Regions from separate parts of the Duganella sp. GW821-FHT07F09 genome, predicted to be linked through region 4. Evidence: predicted binding sites of a transcription regulator. Region 4 holds the regulator's gene; each other region holds the start of a gene.
The links. The regulator FNR, encoded in region 4, switches genes on or off when oxygen is low (the NO sensors DNR and NnrR bind a similar motif). The targets are predictions, from matches to a motif close to TTGATNNNNATCAA.

Region 1 (4,632 bases), on a different contig from region 4:
GGATGGCAGGGGCGCGATGGACATTCCAGTGGATACATCACGGATTACACCACGGATCCACGTAGGGCGGATTGGCGCAGCGTAATCGGCCATGGTTGCGCCGTCGGTGGCGCATGCATGGCCGATTACGGCGTTCCGCCTAATCCGCCCTACGCGGCGACACGTTCCTGCGCCGCGTGCTCCTTCAAAAACTGCGCATACGCATACGGCAGCTTGTCGAAATAATGCGCCGGCAGGTCGAACAGCGCCCAATAATACGTCTCGCTGCCCTGGCACACCTGCGGCGCCGCGCAATAACGATGCCAACTGTCGCCGACCTGGCGCGAATACATCCCGTCCCCCTCCGCATCCGAGAAGAACGGCAACACCCGCCGCGCCAGCAGCGCGTCGAGCAAGGACGGCGGCGCGTCGCTGTCGCGGGCGATCTCGTACTGCGCGTACATGCCCTGCTCGGTCTCGATCATCATCAGCTTGGCCTTGCCGTGTTTGTCGAGGAACAGGATGCCGGTCGGATTCGGGAAAATGTAATGCTCGACGAATCCCATCGACGCCATCAGATGCTGCACCAGGCCCGCCAGCACCGGGTCGCCCAGGAAATGGTAGTTATGCAGCAGCACCAGCTCGCGCAAGGTTTCCGACTTGTCGTCGAAGTAGCTGCGCTGCAGCGCGGCGATCTCCACTTCCAGGATATCGAGCGCGTGGTCGTCGCTCTTCTTGATGTAGCGGTCGATCAGGCCACGGTTGAAGGCGCTGACGGCGATCTTTTCATCGGCCGTGCCGGTGAACAAAATCTTCTTGCACGGCAGGTGGCTGACCGCCTCGCAAAATTCCAGCCCGTTCATTTGCGGCATCGAATAGTCGATCACCAGCACCGATGGCGTGGAAAAACGCCGGCGCTGTTCGCCGATGCGATAGATGCGCTCCAGGTCGAGCGCGATGTTGCACTGGTCGCCGGTGAGGTTTTGCATGTCGAAGTTCACCTGCAGCGGTACGCCGTCGTCCGCTTCGCTTTGGCGCAGCCATTGCAGCGCGGCGGAGGTGTCGTGGAAGGTTTTGCTCGCCAGCATGGGATCGAGCTGGAACGACAGGCTTTTGAGGAAGGAGTCGCTGTCGTCGACGAGTACGGTCAGCGTGGGATGCGAGTAGACGGGCAGATGCATTGGATTCACCTTGAAGTGGACAGCTGCTGGGGAAACTCCAGCACGAAGATGGCGTACGCGCTCTCGCGCGACACGCAGCGTATGGTGGCGTTCCACGCTTCCATGATTTCCTGGCACAGCGCGAGGCCTATCCCTGCGCCGTTGTGCGGCGGGTAGGAGTAGAAGCGACGAAAAATCAGGGACATCTGCGGCGCCGGGATGCCGCAGCCGGTGTCGATGAACAGCAGGCGCGGCGGCTCGTGGGCGCCGTCGACGACGATGCGCACGCGGCCCTTGCCGGCGCGCTGCACCGCCTTGAGCGCGTTGCGCAGCAGATTGAGCAGGATCACCACCGACAGCTCGGCCTGGCCGGCGAAGCGGAAGTTGTGGCGCACCTCCAGGGCGACCATCTTTTGCTGGCCGGTGCTGGAGAACGGATAGCGCTTGAGCACCGCCTCGACCACCGTTTCCATCGATACCGTCTCGACCGGGCGCAGGTTTTGCCGCACCGCCGTGGCGCTGAGCAGGAACAGATCGATCATGTGGTTCATGTGGCGCACCTCGAACTGGATGCGGGCCAGCGCGTCGATCGTGCCGAGCCGGTCGTCCGCCACCCGCCCGTTGATGTCCGAGAACAACCTGAGCAGTCCGCGCACGTTGGCGTCCACGCTGGTCAGCGGCGTGCGCAACTCGTGGGCGACGGTGGCCAGCCCGGCGCCCAGCCCGGCCAGTTTTTCCTGCGCCAGCACGTTGCGGCTGATCTTGGCCGCCGACAGCACGGCGATGGTGAACCAGTGCACCGGCAGCTGCTGCAACACCTGCTTGCTGAGCAGGGTGGCGGTTTCACCGAGCGCGACGGCGACGACGCAGGCCAGCGCGGTGCCGATCACATAGGCCCGCAGCGCCAGGCTGGTGTCGAAGTGGAACAGAACGACCAGACCGATCAGCAGCGACTCCCCCCAGACCCCCGAGGCGTGGTTCATCACGAACATGAACGTGAAGAAGAACGGAAAGATATAGCTTAGCGCGACCAGCAGGTACAGATCGAGCATGCGGCGGGTGAACTGGCGCGCGAACAGACCCAGCGCGCACAGCAGGATGCCGACCATGCGCAGCGGCAGGCTTTCATATTCTTGCGGGAAAAAATGCTGCCAGATCACGTAGTACAGCGGCATGCCGACCGTGCCGATGCAAGCGAGCAGCAGCACGCGCACGGTCGCATGGTCCTCACGGCCATGATAAAGCAGCAGCGACTGGACCACTCCGTGTTGCCAACGTTTCCAGCGTGCTTGCAGGGGATGCTTCATGGCCAATGTGACGTGTATCAAGTTAGCATCATCGCCTGAAATTGAACCGAGCTCGGCCATATCAAATCACAAGTTGATTTGCATCAATCTCCTTCTCTTTATTTGCTGCAAGGTGCGACATGAGATTCACAAATAGCAACCTTTCAACTTCTGAGGAGAATAAGATGTCAAACGCTATCGCTGGTCACCGCACCCGTTCCGATTCCGCTTCCACCTTCCGCGCCATCGCCCTGTCCGCCGAGCAGGTGATGCCCGACTATGTCAACGTCCGCATGGACGAGCACTACGTCACCCGCATCGAGCAATTGCTGGGCGGCGAGCATCCGCACGCGTGGCAGCCGACGCCGCGCGGTGCCGTGTTTTTGGCTGGTAACGACTACCTGTGCCTGGGCGGGGAGCCGGCGCTGGTGGGGGCGCAGATCGCCGCGCTGCGCGACAGCCAGGGGGAAATGCTGATGTCGGCCGTGTATTTGCAGGAGGGCAGCGCCCAGCATCGGCTGGAGCGCAAGTTCGCCGCGCTGATGGGCGCGCAGGACGGCATCCTGGCCCAATCGGGCTGGGCCGCCAATGTCGGCCTGGTACAAACCCTGGCCGCGCCCGGCATCCCGGTGTACCTGGACATGCAGGCCCACGCTTCCTTGTGGGAAGGCGTGCAATCGGCGGGGGCGGCGCCGGTGTCGTTCCTGCACAATGACATGCAGCATCTGCGCAAGCAGCTGGCGCGCCATGGACGCGGGCTGATCGCCGTCGACGCGCTCTACAGCACCAACGGCAGCCTGGCGCCGTTGCGGGAACTGGTGGAGATCGCGGAGCAGTACGGCTGCCTGCTGATCGTCGACGAATCGCATTCGCTGGGCACGCACGGGCCGCGCGGCGCCGGGCTGGTGGCGGCGCACGGTCTAAGCGGGCGCGTCCATTTCCGCACGGCGTCGCTGGCCAAGGCGTTCGCCGGGCGCGCCGGGTTCGTCACCTGTTCGAGCAAGTTCAAAGGGTACTTCCTGTCGGAATCGCGACCGGCCATTTTCAGCTCCTGTCTGCTGGGTCACGAGCTGGCGTGGTTCGACGCCGCCATCGATTTTGTCGCGGCCGCCGACGACCGCCGCGCCGCGCTGCACGCGAAATCGCTGGAGTTGCGCGAGGATCTGGGCGCGCTCGGCTACAACGTCGGCGAGGGCAGCGAGCAGATCATCGCGTTGGAGCCGGGCCCCGAGCCGAAGACATTGGCGTTGCGCAAGCTGCTGGAAACGCACGGCATCTATGGCGCCATGTTCTGCGCGCCGGCCACGGCCAAGAACCGCTCGCTGGTGCGGCTGACGCTCAACTCGGGTCTGGACAGTTCGCAATTGGCGCGCATCGTCCAGGCGTGCGAGGATATCCGCCCGCAGATCGATCTGGAGAGCTGGTCGTCGACGCGTCGCCTGAACCGTCTGGCGCTGGTGTAAGCGGCGCGTTGTTCCGCGTGGGTACGTTGCGCGCCGCGCGCATGGGGCGGCGCGGTGCGCTATCATGACGGCTATGACTGAACCACAAACCCTGTATGAAGTGATCGGCGGCGAATCGCGCGTGCGCGAGATGGTCGACCGTTTTTATGATCTGATGGAACTGGAGCCCGAGTTCGCGCTACTGCGCGCGGCCCATCCGCCCACCCTGGACAACGCGCGCGAGCGTCTGTTCATGTTTCTCAGCGGCTGGATGGGCGGGCCGGACCTGTACATCGAAGCGCACGGCCATCCGCGCCTGCGGATGCGGCATATGCCGTTCGCCATCGGCACGCAAGAGCGCGACCAGTGGCTGCGCGCGATGGCGTGGGCGATGGAGGACGTCGGCATCGACGAGGCGCTGCGGGTGCGGCTGATGGAGTCGTTCTACCAGACCGCCGACTGGATGCGCAACAAGCCGGATTGACACGATGACCCAGACCGAATTTTTTGTCCTGCTGGCGGCGTTGGCCATGGTTTTGGTGATGCAGGTGGTAGTGCTGTTGCGCGGGCGCGCCGACGGCGCCCAGGCCGACGCCGGCCTGGCCGAGCGCATCGAACGGGTCGAGCGCGAGGTGCGCATGCAGCTGCAAACGACGGCCCAAACCACGCACGCCGCCACGGTGCAGCAGTTCGAGGACATGCGCCGCCAGTTGCAGGCGCAAGGACTGGTCGGACGCGAGGAGCAGAGCCGGGGCTTGAAGCAGT
Region 2 (4,632 bases), on a different contig from region 4:
ATACCAATCCGGGCAGCTGCAGCAACACCAGCACCGCGAAGCCGACCTGGTAGGCCTGGGCCGGGTACTGCTGCATCAGGTTGGGCCGCCAGCAGCCGACCACCATGCCGAAGCCCGCCTGCACCGCGAACGCGCCCAGGAAAATGAGCAGGTTCAGACAGGTCGCGGCCCGGCCCGTCAAGCTGGCGGGCAGGTTCTGCGCGATGATCGCGTACTCGATGCCGGTCACCGTGCCCACCAGCGTAAACAGCACCGACAAGGTCTGGAAGCTGGGCGACCAGTTGAACACGAAGCCCAGCTGCACCAGGATGAACAGCGCCACGCCGGCCGCCGCCACGCGGATCGGCGGCACCCCGCGCCGGCCGGCCCACTCAGTGATCATGCCCACCGCGATGGCTCCAAAGATGATAGCCGCCATGCTCAGATACAGCAGGTAGCCGACCGCCTCGTCCGAAAAACGCGCCACGTCGGTCAGCCAGCGGCTGATCCACAGCCCCTGCATGCCGAAGAACACCGTATGCGGGATCAACACCAGCATGGTCGCCTCGCGGAAGGCCGGATGGCGGTACACCTCGCCCATCGCCGCCAGCACCGGGCCCCTGCCCGACCCTTGGGCCGGAGTGACCGGCTGCGACGGCGTCAGCATGCGGATCAGCAGGCCGGTGGTCACCGCCGCCACGGCCAGCACGACGAACAGGCCGCGCCAGTCCGTGTAGTGCAGCGCCAGGCGCACCGGCAACGTGGCCGACGCCGCCCCCAGGCCGCCGACGGCGATCAGGTAACCCTGCACCGACGGCATGCGCGACGGCGCGATCCAGGTCGAAATCGCCTTCACCGCCGACATGAAGCAGCCGCCCACGCCCAGGCCGATCACGGCGCGCGCCACCAGCAGCTCGGCGAAGGTGTCGCCGCCGGAAAAGGCCAGCGCGCCCACCGCCGCCACGATCAGCATCGGCAGCTGCACCTTGGCCGGTCCCCAGCGATCGAGCGCGATGCCGACCGGCAGCTGCACCAGCGCGAAGGCGAAAAAGAAGGCGCTGGTCAGCAGCCCCAGTTGGCCGGGCGTGAGCGCGAGCGCCGTCACCAGTTGCGGCGCCACCGTCGCGTTCACGGTGCGCATCAGCGCCGACAGGAAGTGGCCCAGCGCGAACGGCAGGAACACCAACAGGAATACCGCGCTTCCCGACAGTTTGGGCGCCGGCGCCCCCAACCCGCGAACCGGAGGCGCGGGGTCGGCCCCCGTACGCGGTCCGACCCCTGTGGCCGCATTGCGGGTCGGGGGTGGCGGCATGCACACCAGGTCCTCCCGCGTCCGTTCCCCGGTTAGCATGGCGTCACCCTATGCGGCGTTCGGTGCGCTGCAACCGGCCGACACCGCGGCGGCGGCGGCCTCCTGCCGCGCCGAGATCAGCGGGATGACCTTGCGCTGGCCGGGCGTCTCGATGCCGTACTCGCTGCGGCTGCCGCCCTCCTCCTCGAAGAAGAACTTCTCCTTGCCGAAGGCCGGTTTCAGATGGTCCATCCAGGTCGCGTTGGGATCGTATTTGGCATAGAACGGACGGCGCACCCAGTTCGGATTGCGGGCTTGCAGGAACTGCAGCGCGAAGACCTTCTCGCCGCCGATGGTGACCACGCCGTCGATCACCACCTTGCCGGGGAAGGCGCTCATCGACGGCCCGCGCACGGTGCGCGCCAGGCCCGACACCATCTGGTAGGCCTCCTGGAAGATCTCGTGCGCGCGCGCCAGCGGCAGCTCGAAGTACTCGCGCGGGCCGGTGTCGCGCTCGACGAACATGTAGTAGGGGATCGCGCCCAGGCGCACGCCGGTCTGCCACAGCTCGGCCCAGCTTTTCGGGTCTTCGTTGATGTGGCGGATCAGCGGCCCTTGCATGCGCAGGGTGGCGCCGGTGCCGACGATGCGCTTGACGGCGAGCTGGGCGATCTCCGAGCGCAGCTCCACCGCGTGGTTGTAGTGGCCCATGATGGCCATGTTCTTGCCGCTGGCGACCACCCGTTCGAAGAGGCGCAGCAGATCGTCGGCGTCGCGGTCGGTCACGAAGCGCTGCGGCCAGTACGCCACCGACTTGGTGCCGATGCGGATGTTCTGGATATGCGCCAGCTCCGGCACCAGCAGCGGCTCGATGTAGGCCTCGAGCGAGCGGGTGTTCATGATCAAGGGATCGCCGCCGGTGATCAGCACATCGGTCACCTCCGGATGCAGCTTCAGATAGGCCGCCAGCTCGTGCGACTCGCGGGCGTCGAACTTCATGTCGTCCATGCCGACGAACTGCGGCCAGCGGAAGCAGAAGGTGCAATAGGCGTGGCAGGTCTGGCCGGCGCTGGGGAAGAACAGCACCGTCTCCTTGTACTTGTGCTGCAGGCCCTTGACCGGCGCGTCGTTCACGCGCGGCACGTTGTGCGTCATCTGCCCGGCCGGATGGGGATTCATGCGCATGCGGATCTTGCGCACCAGTTCGGCCATCGCCGGCGGGTTGGCGTGGCCCAGCACCAGGTCGCGCAACTGGGCGTAGTCGTCCGCCTGCAGCATGTCCTTGTGCGGGAACACCAGGCGGTAGATCGGATCGTCGGGGATGTTGTTCCAGTCGATCAAATGGTCGAGCACATATTCGTTGGTGCGGAACGGCAGCACATGCGACACCACCTGCACCGCCTCCTGCAAATCGGGCGGTATCCATTCCCACTGGCGCGAGTTGGCGATGGTCTGGCGGATGAAGGGTTTGAACTTCGGCGCCTGCGCGGCGCTTGGGGTCCCGGACGAAATCAGGTTGGTGGTCATGGCGGTTTCCTATCGCTTTTGTTGGGTGGCGGAAACTGCATGCTAGGCTGCCCACGGGCCATTGAAATTGCCTAAAATCAAGTGACGCTTGGAAATATTTAAGGACTGGGCGCAAGCGGCAATAAAACCACGGTCGTAATTGCCATGCGGCCACACCTTGCGGCAGCGCAATCCCGGCGACCGGGGCGGGCGTAAAGTTTAGCCGAGCAATCCCCCTCACCTGACAAGGACCCACCATGAAACCGCACTTCGCGCACTTCGCATCGGCCGCCGTCGCCGCGTCCGCCCTGTTCAACCTGTCCGCCGCCCACGCCGCCGAACCGACCGAGAAAGACGCCATCGCCATGGCCGAAAAAGGCGCCGCCTTCATGAAGGCCAACGGCAAGGAAGCGATGATCAAAAAGATCAGCGCCAAGGACCCGGACATCATCCAGGGTTCGCTGTACGTCGACATGCGCGACATCAACACCGGCATCGTGCTGGCACATCCGGTCAACCCCTCCATCGTCGGCAAGGACTTGACCGACGTGCCCGACGCCAGCGGCAAGAAATACCGCCGCGAGATCATCGAGCTGGCCGCCAAAAAAGGCAGCGGCTGGGTCGACTACCAGTACAAAAATCCGACCACCGGCAAGATCGAGCCGAAGACCACCTACATCCTGCGCGTCGGCGACGTCGTGCTGGAGGCAGGCATCTACAAGAAGCAATAACGACGCAGCGCGCCGCTTATCCACCAAGCTTCGCACGCAGCCCGCACCCACGCCGGAGAGCATCATGTTGAAGAAATTACGCATAGGTCCCAAACTGCTGCTCGCGCCCGGCCTGGTGCTGGTGCTGTTGATCGTCACCGCCGCCGCCGGCTACTACGGCATGGTCCGCCAGAACGCCTCGATGGAGAACCTGGTGCAGGTGCGCGCCGAGCGCCTCAAGGCGGCGGCCGACGTCTCCGGCGAGGCGCGCTACGCGCACGCCCACATCTACCAGTTGCTGGCCTGGGTCAACGGCAGCTTCGCGCAGTCGCGGCTCGACGCCCTGGGCAAGCAAATCAAGGCGCGCCACGCCGGCGTCGAGGCCGGGCTGCGCCGGCTGGGCGCCGAATCCGGCGTCAACGAGGCCGAGCGCAAGATCATCGAGCAATCGCTGCAGTCGTTGGCGGCCTACCGCAAGGCCGTGCTCGAAACGATGGACCTGGCGCAGATGGACCAGAGCATCGCCACCAACTCGATGGCCAAGGCGGAAACCCAGTTCCTGCAGCTCAACGACCAGCTGGCGAAAATGTCGGCGTTGCAAAAGCAGTTGAGCGAACAGGCGCACGACCGCGCCACCGGCGACTTCGCCACCCTCACCACCACCATGGGTATCGTCGTGCTGCTGTCGATCGCGCTGTCGCTGGGCGTGACGGTGGCCGTGCGCGGCGCCATGCTGCGCGACATCCGCGGCATCGCCGACGTGGTCGTGGCGCTGGCGGCGGGCCGCCTCGGCGCCGGCCGGCGCAACGACGGCCGCGATGAAATCGCCGACACCGCGCGCATGCTCGATCAAACCATGAGCAACCTGACGCAAACCTTGAGCACCATCCTGACGGCGGTGCGCTCGATCGACACCGCCGCCCACGAGATCGCCAGCGGCAACCTCGATTTGTCGACCCGCACCGAAATGCAGGCCAGCTCGCTCGAACAAACGGCCAGCGCGATGGACAGCCTGACCCGGGCGGTGCAGCAGAACGCCGCCAACGCCCAGCAGGCCTGCAAGCTGGCCGCCAGCGCCACCGACATGGCGCAGCGCGGCGGCGCCGCCGTGCAGCAGGCGGTGCAGACGATGACGTCGATCCGCGC
Region 3 (4,632 bases), on a different contig from region 4:
CGGTGGTGGAACTGAGGTCGCCCGACAACTTGGCCGCCTCGCGCCGGCCGACCAGCTTTTCGTAGTTGTCCTTGTTGATCATGTAGTCGCGGTTCAGTTGGGCCAGCGCGGACTCGACCTCCGGCACCGCATTGGCTTGCGCCAGCAGCCGCTCGTGGCGCGCGCTGAATTCCTGCACCCGGGCGGCGATCGAGGCCACCTTGGCGTCGGCCGCCGCCTGCGCCACCTTCAGCTGCTGCAGCATCGGGCTGAAATTTTTGCCCGGGTCGCCAGAGGGCTTGAGTTTGCCTTCCTCGACCTTGCGCGCCTCCAGCTGCGCCACCAGGCGCTTGGCGGCGACGATGTCGGGGTGCAGCTCGGTGTATTGCAGGCGCAGCGCGTCGAGGTTCTTGTTGATGGCCGAGATGCGGCCGTCGAGCTCGGGATTGTCGATGCTGGCCGGCGTGGCCAGCGTATCGAGGATGGGTTCGTCGCCGCTGATCTGGCTGGTGATGGCGTTGCGCGCCTGTTGCGCCTCGACCAGCTCCAGCTTGGCCGTGTTCAGGGCGTCGGATGATTGTTCGAGCTGGGTCGAATAGTCCGTGCCCTGGCGCGGCAGCAGGCCGGTGTTCTTGCGCTTGAATTCCTTGAGTGAATTCTCGGCGGCGATCAGCTTGAATTCATACGCCTTGATCTGGTCGTCGATAAATTGCACGGCTTTACGTGTTTCACCATTCTTGCCTTTAAAACTGCCTTCGAGGAATATCGTCAGCAGCGATTGCACGACGTCGCGCACCAGGCGCGGATTGCGGTTGCTGTAGCTAATCGTGTAAATATCGTAATTGCCGGTGCCGCCGATTTTTATCTTGCCCATTAATTCGTCGAGCTGGCGTTGCTGGTCGCGCGGGGTTTTGGCGTTGATGTCCAGATCGACCATGCGCACGACGCGTTCGACGTTGGGACGGCTCAACAAGGTGCGGCTCATGATGGACACCTGCTGCTCGACGTTGGGCACGCTCGTCATGCCCGCCAGCAGCGGCTTGAGGATGCTCTGGGTGTCGACGAAGACGCGCGCCGTGGTTTGATAATCGTCCGGCAGCATCGCCACCTTGGCCCAGCCCAATGTCGCCACCAGCCACATGACGGAAATGGCGTACCAACGGTATTTCCATATCCCTTTAAGGCTGGATGTCAGCTGGTTGATTAACTCCTCCATATTCAATTGTCTCCACTGACAGCGCACTCGGGAACTTAAATTATATGGCTGGGATAATACAAATTTCCCTTAACTCCAAGCTGCTTGAGGCAGATCAAGCGGAGTGGGCCGTGTTTTCTGAATGATGGACTCCAGACTATTCAACGGAAGCGGTCATGCATACCTACCTGCGGTTTTCGGCTGGCGCGATGGTGGCGGCGGCCCTGTTGCTGAGCGCGTGCGCAAGCCGGATCTCCCTGGTGCCGCCGGACGAGCCGCCGGCGCAACTGGCGTACCTGATCGGCGCCGGCGACAACATCAACATCAATGTCTGGCGCAATCCCGAAGTGTCGGTCAGCGTGCCGGTGCGGCCGGACGGCAAGATCACCACGCCGCTGGTCGAGGATCTGCAGGCCGCCGGCAAGACCTCCACCGAGCTGGCGCGCGACATCGAGAAGGCCCTGGAGAAATACATCCAGCAACCGATGGTGACGGTGATCGTGACCAGCTTCGTCGGGCCGTATTCGCAGCAGATACGGGTGATCGGGCAGGCGGCGCGGCCGCAGGCGCTGGCCTACCGCCAGGGCATGTCGCTGATGGACGTGCTGATCGCCGTCGGCGGCATCACCGATTTCGCCGCCGGCAACAAGGCCAACCTCATCCGCACCGTCGACGGCACCCGGCGCGCGGTACCGGTGCGCCTGCACGACCTGCTGCGAAAAGGAGATATTTCCGCCAATGTTGCCGTGCTGCCCGGCGACGTGCTGGTGATCCCGGAGGGCTGGTTCTAGCCTGGGCGCCGGCCGCGCAAAAAATATATTTTTAAAAGTAGGGAACTTTTTGGCAAATGTCGAGGTCTGACCTGCATGCCCAGTCGCCCCTTTGCCGGCGGCTGGCCGACAGACCTGACAGGATGCCAACCGTGCAACACGACGATGCGATAGTTTCCTTTGAAGCCAATACAGGCCTGCGCGACCTTGTGGTCGGCGAGGGCAAGGAAGAATCGATACTGGATCATCCCCTTGATCAGCAAACATTTCATATACGTATGGCCAATTCGCAGGGCCGGCGCGAGGCGGCCAGTCTGCTGCTGAAGAAAATGTACGGCTGGCGCGGCTACTCGGTGGACCCCAACGCCACCCATTCACCCAATAAAATCACCCTGTTCGCCGAAACCGGCGGCCAAACCGTCGGCACGATGTCGCTGTGCCTGGACACGCCGGAGATCGGCTTGCCGGCCGACGAGAACTTCCTCGACAAGCTCGACGAACTGCGGGGCCGGCAGCGCCGCCTGTGCGAACCGTCGCGGCTGGCGATCGACAAGGGCGTGTCCAAGCGGGTATTCGCCGCGCTGATCCACATTTCGTACATTTACGCGCGCAATATTCACAACTACACGGACTACATCATCGAGGTCAATCCGCGCCACGTGATGTTTTACAAGCGCATGCTGGGCTTCCGCGATTTCGGCGGCGAGCGGCAATGCACGCGGGTCGGGGCGCCGGCCGTGCTGCTGCGGCTGGAGTTGGCGTACATGGGCGAGCAAATCCGCAAGTTCGGCGGACTGATGGAAACGCACAACAACGAACGCTCGTTCTATCCGTACTTCTTCCCCACGTGGGACGAGCCCGGTATTACCGGGCGCCTGATCAACGGCCAGACGTGAGGAGGGCGCCTAGCGCCCGGCGTGCGTATTGCCCAACTTGTCCGACTTGCCCAGCGCGATGCCCAGGTGGTTGCGGATGTCGGTGTTCGCCGGGGCGAGCGCGGCGGCCTGCTTCAGCAACGGCAGCGCCCGGTCCAGCTTGCCCTGCTCGACCAGTATCCAGCCCAGCGTGTCGAGGATGATCGGGTCGGCCGGCGCGGCCTTGTGCGCCTGCTCGGCCATGCCGAGGGCGCGCGGGTCTTTTTGCTGCTGGTACAGCCATGCGAGATTGTTCATGACCACCGCATGGTTGGGCGTCAGCTTCAGCAACTGCTCGAATTGCGCGATACCGGCCGGGAAATCCTTTTCGGCCAGCAGGCTATTGGCGAAATACAGCCGCGTGGTGCGGTCGTCGGCGTGCTTGTCCAGCCACTGCCGCATGCGCGCGCGCGCCTCTTGGGTCTTGCCGGACTGAACGAGCGCGCTGTACAACGGTATCAAGGTAGGCCCCGATGGCTGCATGTCGTAGGCTTTCTGATACATCGCCAGCGCGGGCTGCATCTGTTTCTGCGCCATCAGCACGTCGCCTTCGAGCTTGTAGCCCAGCGGGCCGTCGCTACGGGCCTTCTGGAAGCCCCTGACCGTTTGCAGCGCCCGCGCCCAGTCGCGCTGGCCGATCAGCAGCCTGGTCAGCGCGACCTGGGCTTGCGGATAGTCGGGCCGCAGCGACAGCGCCTTGTTCAGCGCCCTGGCCGCGCCGTCGTTGTCCTTGACGGCGGCGTGGGCGTCGGCGATGCGCAACTGCAGTTCCGCCGAGGTCGGCTGCAGCACGGCCAGCTTGGTCCAGTTTTCCAGCGAGCCGTCCTTGTCGCCGCCGCGGGTTTGCAGCTCGGCCAGCATCGCCAGCACATTCGAATTCGACGGATCGGTCGCTTGCAGCTTTTGCGCCAGCACCAGCGCCTTCGACAGCTCGTTGGCGCTGGCGTAGAAGCTCACCAGCCGCAGCGACGCTTCGACATTGTCCGGATGATCGCGCACCACCTGTTCGAGCCAGGTCCGCGCCTCCGCTGGTTTGGACTGCGACAAGGCCAGGTCGGCCAGCGCGCCCATCACGTCGGCGCTCTTCTTGTCCTTGGCCAGCGCCGCCTGCAGGCGTTGGCGCGCCTGCTCGGGTTTCTTCTCCTTCAAATCCATCTGCGTCAGATTGTTCAACGCGGGCATGTACAGCGGTTCGAACTTCAGCGCCTTCTCGAAGCTCGCGCGGGCGCCGGCGTTGTCGCGGTTCATCAGCAGGACCCCGCCCTTGAGGTTCTGCACCATGGGATTGCCGTCCTGCTGGGCCTCCAGCCGCTTGACGGCCTCCAGCGCCTTGCCGTACTCCTTGTTGCGCAGTTGGCTCAGCACAAGCAGCACGCCGGCGCGCGAGGACTTGACATCCATTTTGGTCGCGCGCTCCAGCTCGGCGATTGCGCGGTTGTTGTCGCCCATGCCCATGTGACTCATCGCCAGCGCGGCGTGCAGCATGGTTTCCTGTGGCGCCAGCTTGGCGGCCCGCTCCAGGTAGCCCGCCGCCTGGGGGAACTGGCGCAGCCGCATGTGGATTTCGCCGGCCAGGGTCAGCATTTCCAGATCCTGCTGGTGCGAGGGCAGCAGCGGCTCGATCGTCGCCAGCGCCTGCGCCGGCATGCCGGTGTTCATCAGCACCGTGGCCAGCAGCTTGCTGGCGTAAGGATGGCCTCGATTGGTTTCCAGGAATTTGCGCAGGTATTGCTCGGATTGTGTAAACAAGCCCAGGCCGCGCAGCACGGCGCCC
Region 4 (4,632 bases):
CGTTGAGCACGCACACCACCTCGCCGTTGGCGTTGAGCACGGGCGCCACCATCTGCACGATCGGTTGCTTGTTGGACTTGCCGATCACCGGTTCGGCGATCAGCGGTTTGCGGGTGCGCATCACGGTCCGGAAGTAGGCGCGGTCGGAGGCGTCGATGCCGACGCGGCCGGGCTGGACCGGGATGTCGGCGATCACCATGCCCTGCGGATTGAGCACCAGCAGGTCGTCGAACAGCGCCAGCACGGCGCGGTCCTGGTAGTAGGCGCGCAGCCGCTCGGTGGACCCGGCGATCTCGACCGGCTGGTGGCGCGCCGACAGCGCGATGATGTCGAGCAGCATGGTCAGCTTGTCGTCGAGTTCCTCGGCGGTGCGGCCGATCAGCGCCGTTTGTTGCGTGAAAAGTACTTTGGTGAAATCCGCCTTCATGCGTTGCATCTGAACCACGGTCACCAGCGCGATCATCAGGATCGACGTGATGCTGGTCGCCAGCGCAACTTTAGCCTTGATGCCAAGTGGCTTCATTTCATCCTTGTCGGGCGGGTCGGACATGAAATTGGAGAACTACGGAGTGCTCAGGAATTCTCCTATCAATGCCCGACCTTGGCAACAGTATTAACGCCGGGCGGCGGCGATGATCACGTCGGCGACTTTTTGCGGCTGCGACACCATCGGCACGTGGCTCGCTTTCAGCGTGATAGTGGTGGCGTTGATTTTCTTGGCGAACGCCTGTTGCAAGGCCGGATCGATCATGCGGTCCTCGGACGCGGCGATGTAATAGTTGGCCTTGTTTTTCCAGGCCGCCACGGTGGTCTTGTCGGCGAAGGCCTTGGCGGCGATCGGGCCCTGGGTGGCGGCGATCAGCGCGGCGGTGGCCGGCGGAACGTCCTGGGCGAAGTTGGTGGAGACCGACGCGGTCGGCAGCCACAGGAAACCGCCGGCGTCGGCTTGCAAGGTGGCGATGCCTGGCGGCACGGCGTAGTCCTTGCCCAGCTCGGCGGTGGCCTGGCCTTCCGACGGTGCGAACGCGGCCACGTAGACCAGCGCCTTGACCTTGTCGCTGGTGCCGGCCTCGGTGATCACGGTGCCGCCCCACGAGTGGCCGACCAGCACCACTTTACCGGTTTGCGCGTCGATCACGCGCTGGGCGGCGGCGACGTCGTCGGCCAGCGAGGTCAGCGGGTTTTGCACGGCCACCACTTTCAAGCCTTGGGCCTGCAGCAACGGGATGACTTTTTCCCAGCTGGAACCGTCGGCGAAGGCGCCGTGCACCAGCACCACGGTGGTGTCGGCGGCCGGCGTGGCGGCTTGGGCGGTCAGGACGGTGGCGGCCAGCAGGGCGGAGGCGATGATCGAGCGTTTCATGGTGATTCCTTTCGAGGTTGGTTGTTTACTATTAAGTAGTGTGCTACTTGCTTGAGGTGAACTATAGCGAACAATCTAATAGCGTGCAAGTTAAATTTAACCGGATGTCGAAAATATTTGCGGACCGGGTGGGCCGCCGGTGCAAGCACGCTTGCATGAAGCAAGGCTCGGAGTGGCGCGAATACCTGATCGGTACAGTGCGGCATCGGCCGAAAGCAGCGACTAATGGTCTACACTGGCGGCATGATCAGAGACCTCCCCGCACTGGTGCTGCCCGGCGCCACCATCGACATCCTCAAGGCCAGCTGCGCCAATTGCAGCATGCACCAGTTGTGTTTACCGATGGGACTGGGCAATGAAGACATGGAGCGGCTCGACCGGATCATCGGCCGCCGGCGCAAGGTCGCGCGCGGCGCCACGTTGTTCCGCATCGGCGATCCGTTCGTGAATTTGTACGCGATCCGGCTCGGCCACTTCAAGACCTACCAGGTCAACCGCGAGGGCGCCGAGCAAATCACCGGTTTCCAGATGGCGGGCGAGTTGCTGGGCATGGACGCCATCAGCACCGACCTGCACCATTGCACCGCCGTGGCGCTGGAGGACAGCGAGGTGTGCGAGATTCCGTTCGGCAGCCTGCAACAGCTGCTGGCCGACATGCCGACCTTGCTGCGGCACTTCCACCGAATGATGAGCCAGGAGATCACGCGCGAGCAAAGCGTCATGCTCCTGCTGGGCAATATGCAGGCGACGCAGCGTTTCGCCGCCTTCCTGGTGAACCTGTCGTCGCGTTACGAGGCGCGCGGTTACTCGCCCAACACCTTCCAGCTGCGCATGTCGCGCGAAGAGATCGGCAACTACCTGGGCCTGACGATCGAAAGCATCAGCCGCCTGCTGTCGAAGTTCAAGAAGGAAGGCCTGCTACGCGTGAGCAACCGCGAAATCGAACTGCTCGATCCGCCCATGCTCAAGGCCATCACGGCCGGCACGCAGACCTGCCATTAGCGGCGGAATGACCACATAGACACGTAGGGCGGATTAGGCGAAGCCGTAATCCGCCATGCATGCGTCCCCGGGGGCTCCTGGCGGATTACGCTACGCTAATCCGCCCTACGTGGATCCACGATTGCGGTGGGTTCCCCGGTCAAAATCACCATCCAACCACGGGCTTATTCGGCGCGCAGGGTGACGCTGCGCTGCGCCGGCCAGCTCCAGGCGCCGGCCAGGCGCCAGTCGCGCTTTTCGCCTTCCACCAGCACCACCCAGCGGCTGCGCTCGAGCATCGGCAGATTGATATGGAAGCCGCCGAATTCGTCCGGCCGCACCACCAGCTGGATGTCCTTGGCCGGCAAGGTCGCGTGCGACAGGCGTACGAACAAGCGCTCCGTCTTGGCGTGGTCGTCGCTGTCGCGGCGCAGCTGGCCGGCCAGCATGCCTTGCGTGGGGTCGTAGCCGATCGACATCGACAACCCCAAGGTGCTGGCCACGCGGTCGCGCCGCAAGTCCTGGTTGATGGCCTTGCCCCGCTTGTAGTAGTCGCCCACCACCAGCGCGTCCTGCCGCGTGAAGGCGAGGTAGCCGGTGTAGACGCCGGCAACGATGACGATCGCCGGGCCGGCCATCAGCAGCCACGGCCAGCGCTGCTTCCACCACGGCGTCACGGTGGCATGCGATATCGATACGGTCATGCTGTTCTCCTTAGCGCGGCACAATGAATACCGCGTCTTCCTTCACATGCAGCGACGGGTCGTCGACCGACGTCAGTTCGACGGCGATCTTGTTCGAACCCGGATGGGCGGCGCCGTGCGCCGTGCGCAGCCGGATCGGATGCGCCTTGGTTTCTGTGGCGTCGACCCGCACCAGCTCCGGCGTCACCTGCGCCAAGGTGGCGATGCCGCTGACGCGGATGCGGTAGGTCTGCGCCCGCTCGGACGTGTTCATGATCTGCAGCCGGTAGACGTTTTCGATCATGCCGTCCTCGACCTCGCGGCCCATGGCGCCACGGTCGCGGATGACGTCCAGCTTGAGCGGCACCCGCAGGTAGAGCGCGGTGCCGACGGCGGCCACGATCAGCGCCAGGATGGCGGCGTAGATTTGCACCCGGGGACGCAACGTGCGCCGGTGGATCTGCGTCGGCGTGTAATGCATCGTCATGGCACGCTCGGTGCTGTAGCGGATCAGGCCGCGCGGCAGGCCGACCTTGTCCATCACGCCGTTGCAGGCGTCGACGCAGGCGGCGCAGCCGATGCATTCGTATTGCAGGCCGTTGCGGATGTCGATGCCGGTCGGGCACACCTGCACGCACATCGAACAGTCGATGCAGTCGCCGCCCTTGCCCGCTTCCTTCTTCGACAGCGGCATGCGCGGCTCGCCCCGCTCGCCGGCGTAGGTGATGATCAGGGTGTCGCGGTCGAACATCGAGCTCTGGAAGCGGGCGTACGGGCACATGTATTTGCACACCTGTTCGCGCATCCAGCCGGCGTTGCCGTAGGTGGCGAAGCTGTAGAACACCACCCAGAACCATTCCCACGGGCCGAAGCTCAACGTCAGCACCTCTTCGGCCAAGTGCTTGATCGGCGTGAAGTAGCCGACGAAGGTGAAGCCGGTCCACAGCGCGACCGCGCCCCAGGCCAGGTGCTTGGCGCTCTTTTTCGCGAACTTGGCCGCCGACGGCGGCTGCCGGTCGAGCGCCATGCGCGCGCTGCGCTTGCCTTCGATCCGGCGTTCTATCCACAGGAAGATTTCGGTGTACACCGTTTGCGGACAGGCGAAGCCGCACCAGACCCGCCCCGCCACCGCCGTCGCCAGGAACAGCAAATAGGCGCAGATGATCAGCAGCGCGGCCAGGTAGATGAAATCCTGCGGCCATAACACCAGGCCGAAGATGTAGAACTTGCGCGCGCCCAGGTCGAACAGCAGGGCCTGGCGGTCGTTCCATTGCAGCCACGGCGCGCCGTAGAAGGCCAGCTGCGTCAGCCAGACGAACAGCCAGCGCAGCCGGGCATAGCGGCCCGAGGCTTCGCGCGGATAGATCTCCTCCCGCGCGGCGTACATATGGACGACTTGTGATTCAGGCGAGCTCATGGCGTTGACCGCTTATTCCGCCGCAGGCGTGGCGGCGACGGCCGGCGCCGGCGGAACCGGCGACGATTCCGGCGCGTTGACGTCGTTCGACAAACTCCACACGTACGCCGCCAGCACGTGCACCTTGGCGTCGCCGAGGAAGTCCTCGAACGCGGGCATGGTGGCGTTGCGGCCCTTGCGGATGGTTT

Region 1: cqsA (alpha-hydroxyketone-type quorum-sensing autoinducer synthase) is a predicted target of FNR. The motif match lies at 2,520-2,533, and genes of this name have one in related genera.
Region 2: AC07P1_RS28550 (KamA family radical SAM protein) is a predicted target of FNR. The motif match lies at 2,865-2,878, and genes of this name have one in related genera.
Region 3: AC07P1_RS11165 (XrtA system polysaccharide chain length determinant) is a predicted target of FNR. The motif match lies at 1,280-1,293, and genes of this name have one in related genera.

What each region holds. Positions count from the first base shown of each region.
Region 1 is NZ_JBWKQJ010000001.1:933,060-937,691, reverse strand. It holds gene AC07P1_RS04270 (response regulator) at 150-1,160, opposite strand; gene AC07P1_RS04265 (sensor histidine kinase) at 1,166-2,446, opposite strand; gene cqsA (alpha-hydroxyketone-type quorum-sensing autoinducer synthase) at 2,611-3,888, shown strand; gene AC07P1_RS04255 (group II truncated hemoglobin) at 3,953-4,351, shown strand; gene AC07P1_RS04250 (DNA recombination protein RmuC) at 4,356-4,632, shown strand, end outside.
Region 2 is NZ_JBWKQJ010000013.1:81,858-86,489, forward strand. It holds gene AC07P1_RS28545 (MFS transporter) at 1-1,291, opposite strand, end outside; gene AC07P1_RS28550 (KamA family radical SAM protein) at 1,340-2,797, opposite strand; gene AC07P1_RS28555 (cache domain-containing protein) at 3,034-3,507, shown strand; gene AC07P1_RS28560 (methyl-accepting chemotaxis protein) at 3,572-4,632, shown strand, end outside.
Region 3 is NZ_JBWKQJ010000003.1:610,177-614,808, forward strand. It holds gene AC07P1_RS11165 (XrtA system polysaccharide chain length determinant) at 1-1,195, opposite strand, end outside; gene AC07P1_RS11170 (XrtA/PEP-CTERM system exopolysaccharide export protein) at 1,351-1,965, shown strand; gene AC07P1_RS11175 (N-acyl amino acid synthase FeeM domain-containing protein) at 2,088-2,840, shown strand; gene prsT (XrtA/PEP-CTERM system TPR-repeat protein PrsT) at 2,850-4,632, opposite strand, start outside.
Region 4 is NZ_JBWKQJ010000002.1:522,136-526,767, forward strand. It holds gene AC07P1_RS07415 (response regulator) at 1-523, opposite strand, end outside; gene AC07P1_RS07420 (alpha/beta fold hydrolase) at 614-1,363, opposite strand; gene fnr (fumarate/nitrate reduction transcriptional regulator Fnr) at 1,607-2,365, shown strand; gene AC07P1_RS07430 (FixH family protein) at 2,530-3,048, opposite strand; gene ccoG (cytochrome c oxidase accessory protein CcoG) at 3,059-4,444, opposite strand; gene ccoP (cytochrome-c oxidase, cbb3-type subunit III) at 4,457-4,632, opposite strand, start outside.